Regions from separate parts of the Geobacillus sp. LYN3 genome, predicted to be linked through region 1. Evidence: riboswitches for the same ligand, from Rfam matches in the RefSeq annotation. Region 1 holds a riboswitch; the other holds the start of a gene.
What was found. Region 1 has a riboswitch for S-adenosylmethionine ahead of DCC82_RS04490 (phosphoadenylyl-sulfate reductase). Riboswitches for the same ligand answer to the same signal wherever they lie in the genome.
Positions count from the first base shown of each region.

Region 1 (4,103 bases):
ACATCAGCAATTTCGCTATTTGGAACAAAATCAAGAAGCCGGCCGATAAATCCTGTTTTATTGTATCCGGCTAATCGTCGCAGATTCCCAACATTTTCCGCATCCATGGCAATAATATAATCAAACTCCTGCAAATCCTCTTTACAAATTTGCCGAGCGCAAATTCCTGAAAAATCGATCTTATTTTTCTTTAATATCGTCTGTGTACCTTCATGCGGCGGTTCTCCGACATGCCAATTCCCTGTTCCCGCTGAATCAACGATGATTTTTCCTTCCAATCCTCTCTCTTTTACTAAATGTCGAAAAATCGCTTCCGCCATCGGCGAGCGACAAATATTCCCTAAGCAAACAAATAATACTTTTACCATTGTTTCACATCTCCTTTCGACCCCATTATATACAAAAATATTAGCGCAATGTATTCCCTTGTATGTTAAAATACATGTAACCTTTACAAGGAAGGAGCAAAAAAATGGATTTATCCAAAAAGTCGGCAGAAAACGTAGCGTACATGGTAGAAAAAATAAAAGAAAAGCTAAAAGTATTAAATTTTGATGCGATTAAACCTTCCCACTTCTCCGAGGAATGGTATGATGAGCTAAAAGACATTTATGAAATGGTGATGAGAAAAAATACGTTTAGCCCAAGCGAGATGCAGGCCATCGCCGAGGAGTTAGGAAACTTACGCAAAAAGTAAAAAATGCTGAAGGAAACGTCGCTTTTCAATGATTCATTATGTACAATGCCATACTTACGTATCCATGTAAGGCGGAAACATCTATCGCTGTCCTTTTCGCTTTGGGCAGCGTTTTTTATTGGTTCTACTCAAATTATCTTTATTTTCGTATAATTATGTCTAAGTTCTAATGTTTTAAGGCGGGAGAGGAGAATAAAAATGATCTCTGGCGGTATTCATTACGTGTTATTTATCATTCTATTATTCTTCATTACCGTAATCGTTTCTTACATATTATTGAAAATACTATTCGCCCACACATTTCCTATTTACATGCTCTCTGCAGCAGCAATCATATGCATCATCAGCCTTGTGGTTTGGTCAATACATTTTCCCCATATGGCGGATTCTTTCACTCGATTTTTGTTCAGCTCCATCGTTGCTGTGCTCAGCGCCTTTTGTTTGGCAGCGTCCGCATTTATCATTAGCCGCTTATTAAAAGAAAATAAACAATGTCATAAATGTCTTTTTTTCGAATACCCTGATGTGATTCTTCTGCTAGACATAAATGGGCTACTTATATCCGGCAACCCTGAAGTAAGAAAAATGCTTGGATACAAACCACGCGAATATATTGGCAAACATTTTACTCAGTTTATCGCCCCAGACCAAATTGAAAAAGCAAAAAAAAAATTTGAACGAACATTAAAAGGAGAAAGTTGTGAATATGATTTACAAGTAAAGCATAAAAATGGAAAAATTATTGACATGCATTTTAAAACCATTCCAATAATTCATGGAAATCGCTTGAAAGGAATTTATGTGATTGGCCAAAATATGACGGAACTCAATCGCTACCGAAAAGAGCTGGAAAACTTATATCATAAACATACACTCATATTAAATTCTATTGCTGAAGGAGTTTGTGGGATTGATAAACATGGAAATATCGTTTTCTGGAATCCAGCTGCAGAACGAATGACGGGATATAAAGCGGAAGAAGCCATTGGAAAAGCATCGCATGATATCATTCACCATACGAAAAAAGATGGAACTCCTTACTCTATTGATGAATGCCCAATTGATCTCGCCATTCAAGATGGGAAAACATATCATATTAGTGAAGATATTTTTTGGAAAAAAGATGGTACCCATTTCCCCGTTTCCTATACGGTAACGCCTGTTTTGGAAAATGGAGCCGTCGTTGATGCGGTATTGACATTCACCGATATTACCGAACTGAAAAAAACAGAAGAATTCATTCGAACATCGGAAAAGCTCTCAGTTGCCGGCCAGCTAGCGGCTGGGATCGCCCATGAAATTCGCAATCCGCTTACAGCCATAAAAGGATTTATACAACTATTGCAATTCGAACTTGACGTGAAAAAACCTTACCTTCACATTATTGAATCAGAAATTCAGCGCATTGAACTTATTTTAGGCGAACTATTAGTGTTGGCAAAACCACAAGCAACCAAATTTACAAAAAGTGATATTGGTGTTTTGCTTCAACATGTCACCACTTTATTAGAAACACAAGGTATTTTGCATAACATCCAAATTATTACAAAAATTGATCCATCTCTTCCTCACATTGAATGTGACGAAAACGGATTAAAGCAAGTATTTATTAATTTCTTAAAAAATGCAATGGAAGCGATGAAAAGCGGTGGACATATTTTTATTGAGGCACAAAAAAAGGATGAATATTCCGTTCTTATCCGCTTTATCGACGAAGGCTGCGGAATTCCAAAAGAACAGCTAGAAAAAATAGGAAAACCGTTCTTTACAACAAAAGAAAAAGGTACTGGCCTCGGAATAATGATCAGTAAAAAAATTATCGAAGACCACGGTGGAACGATGTCGATTATGAGTGAAGAGAATAAAGGAACAACCGTCGAAGTAACATTGCCGATCCGCGTTTCTGCATCCTCTGTTTTGCATAATTCCCTATTATCCGGTTGACATGCATGGAAAAGGTCGGACAACAAACCGCCCTTTTCTTTCCTGATTTCTTTATTCCTCTACTGTGTTATATCAGCAAAAAATTAATTCCTATCGAAAAACTAGGATTGACTTTTGTGTGAATTATGTTAAAATTTTAATCAATTACATCAAACTTATCGAGAGTGAGGGAAGGAACTGGCCCGATGAACTCCGGCAACCTGCTTCATGAAAAAGTAAGGTGCTAATTCCAGCAAAATGGGTGCCATTTTGGAAGATAAGGTGAAATATGCGGCCTCTTCGCTCTTTCCAAAATGGGAGAGCGTTTTTTATAAGCGTTCATTCTCTTTCTATTCCTATATAACCGACTAATCCACTTTATTTTCTTTGATTTTTAAGGAGGGAGAAAGATGCTCACTTATCAAACATGGGAAGCCGAAGAAAAACCTTCATTCCCTCACGATAATGAAACAAAAGGGGCGCTTGATGTCCTCACTTGGGCATTCCGCCAATATAAGGACGATATTGTGTACGCCTGTAGCTTCGGCGTTGAAGGAATCGTGTTAATCGATTTGATTTCGCAAGTAAAGCCAGATGCGGAAATCGTATTTCTCGATACCGGGCTCCATTTTCGCGAAACGTACAAAACAATCGAAAAAGTAAAAGAAAAATATCCTTCTCTCCGCATCGTCATGAAAAAACCAAGTTTATCGCTAGAAGAACAAGCGCAACAGTTGGGAGATGAATTATGGAAACACAACCCAAATAAATGTTGTGAACTGCGAAAAGTCATTCCGCTTCGCGAAGCATTAACAGGAATAACCGCTTGGATTTCTGGACTGCGCCGCGAACAATCGCCAACACGAAGCCATGTAGAATATATAAATAAAGATGACAAATTTAAATCCATAAAAATATGCCCTCTTATTCATTGGACATGGAAAGATGTATGGAATTATGTATACAAACGTCGTCTTCCGTACAATGTCCTTCACGATCGCGGCTATCCAAGCATTGGCTGTGAACCTTGTACGTCCCCCGCACTCGATCCAAATGATTTACGTTCCGGCAGATGGGTCGGCCACGGAAAAACAGAATGCGGCCTTCACATCTCATAAGGTTTGGCTTGTCACCTTTGGCATTATTAGCTTGAAAAAACAATAGCCGAAGAAAAACGATCATTATACAAAAACAGCGGTGACGTTTCGCAATAAATCATAGTTTTCCTATATGAAATATTGATTCTAGGAGGTTATGAACAATGAGTTTAAGCATTCCACACGGAGGCACATTAATCGATCGATGGAATCCTAGCTATCCATTGGATACACTGACAAAAGAAATTGAGCTGACAAATGCCGAATTAAGTGATTTAGAATTGATCGGAACAGGCGCTTACAGCCCGCTTACCGGATTTTTAACAAAAGAGCATTCCCGTTAGGAGCTTTTCCGGGGACTTGATCAAAAAAAGCCCTCTTGGTAT
Region 1 covers NZ_QCWL01000001.1:871,405-875,507, reverse strand. The annotation lists gene DCC82_RS04505 (low molecular weight protein-tyrosine-phosphatase) at 1-368, opposite strand, end outside; gene DCC82_RS04500 (DUF1128 domain-containing protein) at 473-697, shown strand; gene DCC82_RS04495 (PAS domain-containing sensor histidine kinase) at 896-2,641, shown strand; SAM riboswitch class I at 2,794-2,904, shown strand; gene DCC82_RS04490 (phosphoadenylyl-sulfate reductase) at 3,031-3,738, shown strand; gene DCC82_RS04485 (hypothetical protein) at 3,882-4,061, shown strand.

Region 2 (6,782 bases), 350 kb from region 1:
GCCCTTGTCGTTATAACTGGACTTTATTTTTGCACAGATTATTTTAACTGGTGGAGCTGGCTACGGTATGTTTGGATCGCCCTGTTTGTCATTACCATAATTGGTATTCCGTGGACCTATTTTGTAAGTTCACCGATATACTATAAAACTTTTCGATACGGGTTAACGGATGATTTTTTATACATTAAAAGCGGGATTTGGACAAAAGTGGAAGTTGTAGTGCCGATGACGAAAATACAATCCATTGAATTGACTCAAGGCATCATTATGCGAAAATATGGTGTCCGCTCCATTGAAATTAAAACGATGCAAGGTGGCGTTACCATTCCACATATTGAGGAAGAAGTTGCTATAAAGCTCCGCGATGATATTTCGAAGCTTGCCCGTTTAAAGGAGCTTGATGAAGTATGACGTTTCGCTATTCCAAGCTAAAAATATTCTATGACCTGCTAGACCTTATCAAAAGCAATCTGTTTATACTTTTCATTTTATTCCTAAATTCGGGTAGTAATTCTATGTTCATGAATATTGTGCAATGGGGTGCGATTGCGGTTTTCGGATTCAGTTTACTGTTTCGCATCTATGAGACATTATTTACTAAAGTTGTATTTGCCGAAGATGGCATTCATATACATAAGGGCCTATTTTCTAAATCAGAGCAATTTATACCACGTGAAAAATTTGAGAATGTGCAAACGAAGGCAAATGTTTTGCAACGATTATTTGGCGTACAATCGATCACAATGGAAACAGGAGAAGCAACTAGCGATGTGACATTGGAATTTGTAAATAAAGTGGATTGCATCAAGATAGAGGATTATGTTTTACGAAATGGGAATCAAGAGCAGCATGCTGAGGAAGCCATCAATGAATCTGAACGTCAAATTCTTTTCACCACTACCATTCGTGATATTTTGAAAGCTTCCCTATTGTCCTTCAGTTTTTTAGCCATCATTCCTATTGGCTTAAATATATGGTCAGATGTACATCCAGAAAAATATATTAATGTAGATAAGGTTATGTCTCATCTTTCAGGATGGCTGCTCATCTTGCTAGTCTTACTTGCCGTATTAGCAGCTGTCGGTATCGGCGTCTTTAAAACGTTTAATAGCTACTATCAATATACCATTTCAATGGACAATGAACGCATTTATGTACAAAAAGGCTGGCTTTCTAAGCAAAGCTTTTCCATTCGCAAAGACAAAGTACAAGCGGTCATTTACAAACAAAACGGCTATCAAAAGTTGCTCGGTGTGACAACAATTAAACTTATTTCAGCAGGGGAAATTTTGCCAGGTGAGGACCAAAACATTAATGAATTTTTCCCGTACTTACCAACGGAAAAAGCACATGAATTAATAGCAATCATGCTGCCAGAATTTCAACTGCGTAGCATGACACATTATGCATCCCCTAAGGCAAAAAAGTTGATTTGGCTTCGACCACCAATTTTTGCAAGCCTCGTTGCTGCCATTGGATTTTGGAAACCCATTTTCTTTATTTTTGGTGCGATTGTGTTGGTGTTTACTTATATCAATCGTATTCGAGAATACCGTAATACAGCGTTTAAGTTAGAAGATGCGCATGTACAGCTTCGCTCAGGTGCCTTTACAGTAGAAACACTCGTAACGAAACGGGCAAAGTTGCTTGAATTGCAATTTGAGCGTTCTTTGCTACAGCGAATTTTTGATGTCATGAGTGTAAAACTAACAAATCGTGCACACCCGGTTCACGTAACAACGTTATTAGATATCGATTCTTCTCTACAGCCGTTGATCACATCTTGGTTTGAAGCGCGCACAAAAGATGTGGAGATTGATCCACATTCACAGTACGATTCTTTAAAGCAAGATGCTTGTCCGATTCCTTCTTACGTTGAAGTTAATAGCAAATAAATAGCATACCAGCAGCATATTCAATTATGCTGCTTTATTTATGAAAAAACATAATTTATATTTATTTTAATAAGAAAGCTGCTAATCAAATCGATGCCCTGTTATCAAAATCAAACTAAAAATGCTTCGGCACCAAAATGGCACCAACCGTAACTTTGGCACCATTTTGAGTGCCTGCTATAAAAAACAAAAAGCTTGAAACCCTTGATACGCAAGGATTTCAAGCTCCACACTTTAGTGATTCCGACTGGGCTCGAACCAGCGACCTCCACCCTGTCAAGGTGGCGCTCTCCCAGCTGAGCTACGGAATCATATTCTGTTGAACACATCTATTATTATATGGATATGCCTGATCTTTGTCAAATACTTTTTTAAAAAATTTTCATCTAGCGATTGGGTGTCAATCGCTGTACGGCATTGTCGCGCACAAGCAATAGGGCAAGAACGATCGTAAATCCCCGCTTTCAATACATCATTATGTTATTTAGCGCTCTATATTTATTCCTTTGATCACATGATTATATTATCAGCAGAGACATTTCATTTGACAGAATAAACGAAAAGGTATGCGCGAGGCAGCTTCTTTTGGCGCATACCTTTTTATTTTATCGTGCTGAAACAGTGGATGATGATGTTTCTTTGACATATGACAGTGCTTGCTCGAAATCGGCAATTAGATCGTCAGCGGCTTCAAGGCCAACACTAAGACGCAGCAAGCCGTCCGTGATGCCGCGCCGCTCCCGTTCTTCTTTCGGCATCGCCGCATGTGACATTTTGGCAGGATACGATAAAATCGATTCGACTGCTCCTAAGCTGACGGCAAATACAGGGATGCGAACATGCTTTACAAACGTCCGGACCGCTTCTTCATCGGCAAGGCGGAACGATAATACCGCGCCAAATCCTGATGCCTGATAGCGCTGAATCGCATGGCCCGGATGATACGTAAGCCCTGGATAATACACTTCTTCCACTTTCGGATGATTCGCTAAATAACGGGCTATCTTTAGCGCTGACTGCGATGATTGCTCGAGGCGGACATGAAGCGTTTTTAATCCGCGCAACACAAGCCATGCGTCTTGGACGCCGAGCACCGCTCCGAAAGAGTTTTGCAATTTGTACAGCTGTTTGGCAAGTTCCTCGTCTTTGACAACGGCAAGCCCGGCAACAACGTCGCTATGCCCCGATAAAAATTTCGTCGCGCTATGAAGGACGACATCGACACCAAGATCGAGCGGACGCTGCAGAGCGGGAGTCATAAACGTATTATCTAAAAACGTTAAACAGCCATTTGCCTTTGCAAGCTTCACAATCCCGCGAATATCGGTCACTTTTAAAAGCGGATTCGATGGGGTTTCAACGTAAATGACTTTTGTATTCGGGCGAATATGGGAAGCTACTTCATGCAAATCGGTCATATCAACGAACGTATATTCAATACCAAAGCGGCTCAATACCTCGGTAATCATTCGGTACGTACCGCCGTAAACGTCTTCCGTCACAAGCACATGATCGCCTTTGGACAAGAGGAGAAAAGCGGTGGAAATCGCCGCCATTCCGGATGAGAAGGCGAAACCGCGCACCCCGCCTTCTAACGCCGCAATCGTCTCTTCCAACGCTTCGCGCGTCGGATTGCCTGAGCGGCTATAATCATATTTGCCGAATGTATCAAAATCAAATTGATGGAACGTGGAAGCGTGCTGAATCGGCACACTGACCGCTCCCGTTTGAGGATCCATTTTCCATTTATTATGGAGCAGTTTCGTTTGAAAAGATATGTGTTGTTCCATCTCCCTACACCTCTTTCATACTTTTTAACGCTTGCGATAAGTCAGAAATTAAATCTTCGACATGCTCGATGCCGACAGAGAAACGAAGCAGCCGGTTACAGACACCGTTGGCGATGCGGATTTCTTCTGGAATATCGGCATGGGTTTGCGTTGCTGGATACGTAATAAAACTTTCGACTCCTCCTAAACTTTCGGCGAATGTAATTAATCGTAAACTTTGCAAAAAGCGGTTGACCCATTTTTCTTCGCGCAAACGAAACGATAACATGCCGCCTCTTCCCGGGTATAATACATCAGTAATATCTTCATGCGCCGCTAAAAATTCACTGATTCGCTTCGCGTTTTCTTCGTGCTGTCGCATCCGAAGCGCCAGCGTCTTCATGCCGCGAATAAGCAGCCATGAATCAAACGGTGAAAGCACAGCGCCAATTGCGTTCTGATATTCCGCAAGCCGCTTGCAAAGTTCCTCCCCCTTCGCAACGACGAGACCTGCCAACACATCGTTATGGCCGCCTAAATATTTTGTCGCACTATGGATGACGATATCGGCTCCTTGCTCGATCGGACGCTGAAAAACTGGTGTGTAAAACGTGTTGTCGACAATGAGAAGCAGTCCATGTTTTTTCGCAAATTTTGCCACTTCAGCAATGTCCGTTTCCTGCATTAACGGGTTCGTCGGTGTTTCTAAAAAAATCGCTTTTGTTTTTTCAGTGATGTAGTTCTCTACTAATCGTATGTCGCGAAAATCTACATAATGAAAAGACAAGCCGTATTTTCGCCAGCCGCGTTCAAATAAACGATATGTACCTCCATATAAATCGGAGGAAACGAGAAATTCATCCCCGCTTTCAAATAACGCAAGAACCGTCTGAATGGCCGCCATGCCCGAGCTGAACGCGTAGCCTTGGTCTCCTCCTTCTAGCTTTGCGATCGCTTCCTCGACGATTTTCCGCGTCGGATTGCCGGTACGAATGTAGTCAAATCCGGTAGACTTCCCGATTCCTTCATGACGGTACGCGGTCGAAAAATAGACGGGCGGATTGACCGTTCCTGTGACCGTGTCACTGCGGTTTCCGATTTGCGCCAATAACGTTTCCATTTTCTCCATCTGTATCTCTCCCTCTTCTATAAAATAAAAAAAGTCTTCTAAGAAGAAGACTTTTCCATACGTCGATCAGTGCTTCTTCTTATCTGCCGAATTGAAAAAATTCAATTCGCTGGATTTAGCACCTGGCCAAAAATTGGCTGGTTGCTGAAGCTTCATAGGGCCAGTTCCCTCCACTTCTCTTGATAAGAATGCATCCTTCACTATTCATTTTTTCTGATTACTAAAAAATGTACCTCATTTATCGTAAGTTTGCAAGAAATTTTTTAAATTTTTCAAATTGACACGTTGTTTTTATACGTTGAAAAAACTCCCGGCGCTTTTTTATGTAAATATTCATCATAATCTGCTGTGTTTGTTAACATGTTTTTACAAAAATATGGTACAATAACAGGTGAATCTGTTTTTGTTGGAGGATCCATCATGGCATTACAAAAAGGGACAATGCATGATTACACTATTTATAGCGATGAGCTGGATGAGGAAATAACGCTGCTTGCCTATTTGCCAAGTTCGTTTTCCCCGCTTCATAAGTATTCTCTTCTTATCGCTCAGGATGGGAAAGATTATTTTATGTACGGGAAAATAAAAAGCGTTATTGAACAACTGATGGAAAACGGCGAGATTGACCGCACCATTGTCATCGGAATTCCATATCGCGATGTTAAGGACCGCTATGAGAAATATCATCCAAACGGAAAGAAAAACAGCCGTTATTTGCGTTTTTTAGCACATGAGCTCGTTCCGTTTTTAGATCAAACGTTTCCTACGTACCAAATCGGAAAAGGACGCGCGCTCATCGGCGATTCCCTTGGCGGCACTGTATCACTAATGGCAGGATTATTGTATCCGCATACATTTGGAAAAATTGCGATGCAGTCGCCATATATCGATGAAGGAATCATCGAACAAATTTTACAATTTACAGAACCATCATTATTGCAAATTTACCATTCGGTAGGTACAAACGAAACAGCAGTGAAAACGACGGACGGAAATGTGCGCGATTTTATCACTCCAAATCGAAAGGCGCGTGAAGCGTTTATTCAAAAAGGATTTTTGTATGAATACAACGAATTTGATGGCGGTCATGCATGGACATATTGGCAGCCTGATGTTCCGCGTGCAATCGCGCATATCCTTTCTTTGTAAACACTACTATGCTCTTCGGAATTTTGTTATAATTAAGTACTACTTATCATAAGGAGGGGTTTTTATGAAATATGGTATTGCTTTATTTCCTTCGAAGCGAATACAAGATTTTGCCAATTCCTATAGAAAGCGTTACGACAGCCATTACGCCCTCATTCCGCCGCATTTAACCTTAAAAGAGCCTTTTGAAGCTGACGACCAGAAAATTAAAGAAATTGTAAAGGAACTGCGCAAAATCGCTGCTGAAACAGATGTCATTCCGTTAAAAGTGACAAAGTTTAGCTCATTTTATCCAACAAGCAATGTTATTTATTTAAAAGTGGAGCCGAATGAAACGCTCGAGCGTCTCCATGAACGGCTTCACAGCGGAATCCTTGCTGATAAGTCAGAATACGTATTTGTCCCTCATATTACCATCGGCCGTGATTTGCCAAACGCTGAATATGCTGATGTATACGGACAATTACGGATGCAAAACGTTCATTTTGAAGAAACGGTTGACCGCTTCCACCTTCTATATCAACTAGAAAACGGCTCATGGACAGTATATGAAACATTTCTTGTTGGAGGAAAGGAACAAGAGTAATATGAACGTAGCAATCGGAACAAAAAATGATACATCTTTATACAACGATGCCTTGCTTGTTCGACGAATCGTATTTATCGAAGAGCAGCATGTTCCGGAAGAAGAAGAAATTGATGAATTTGAGCAAGAAGCAATGCATTTTGTTTTGTACGATGGGGAAAAACCGATTGGTGCCGGCAGGTTTCGCACGATCGATAACGGTCTAGGCAAGATCGAACGAATTTGCGTTTTGCCGCAATATCGCGGTAGTGGGG
Region 2 covers NZ_QCWL01000001.1:1,217,775-1,224,556, reverse strand. The annotation lists gene DCC82_RS06425 (PH domain-containing protein) at 1-411, shown strand, start outside; gene DCC82_RS06420 (PH domain-containing protein) at 408-1,895, shown strand; tRNA gene DCC82_RS06415 (tRNA-Val) at 2,134-2,206, opposite strand; gene metC (cystathionine beta-lyase) at 2,501-3,685, opposite strand; gene DCC82_RS06405 (methionine biosynthesis PLP-dependent protein) at 3,690-4,793, opposite strand; SAM riboswitch class I at 4,870-4,982, opposite strand; gene DCC82_RS06400 (alpha/beta hydrolase) at 5,214-5,942, shown strand; gene DCC82_RS06395 (YjcG family protein) at 6,007-6,528, shown strand; gene DCC82_RS06390 (GNAT family N-acetyltransferase) at 6,530-6,782, shown strand, end outside.
Region 2: it holds a riboswitch for S-adenosylmethionine, as region 1 does, so the genes downstream of both, DCC82_RS06405 (methionine biosynthesis PLP-dependent protein) here and DCC82_RS04490 (phosphoadenylyl-sulfate reductase) in region 1, are expected to answer to the same signal.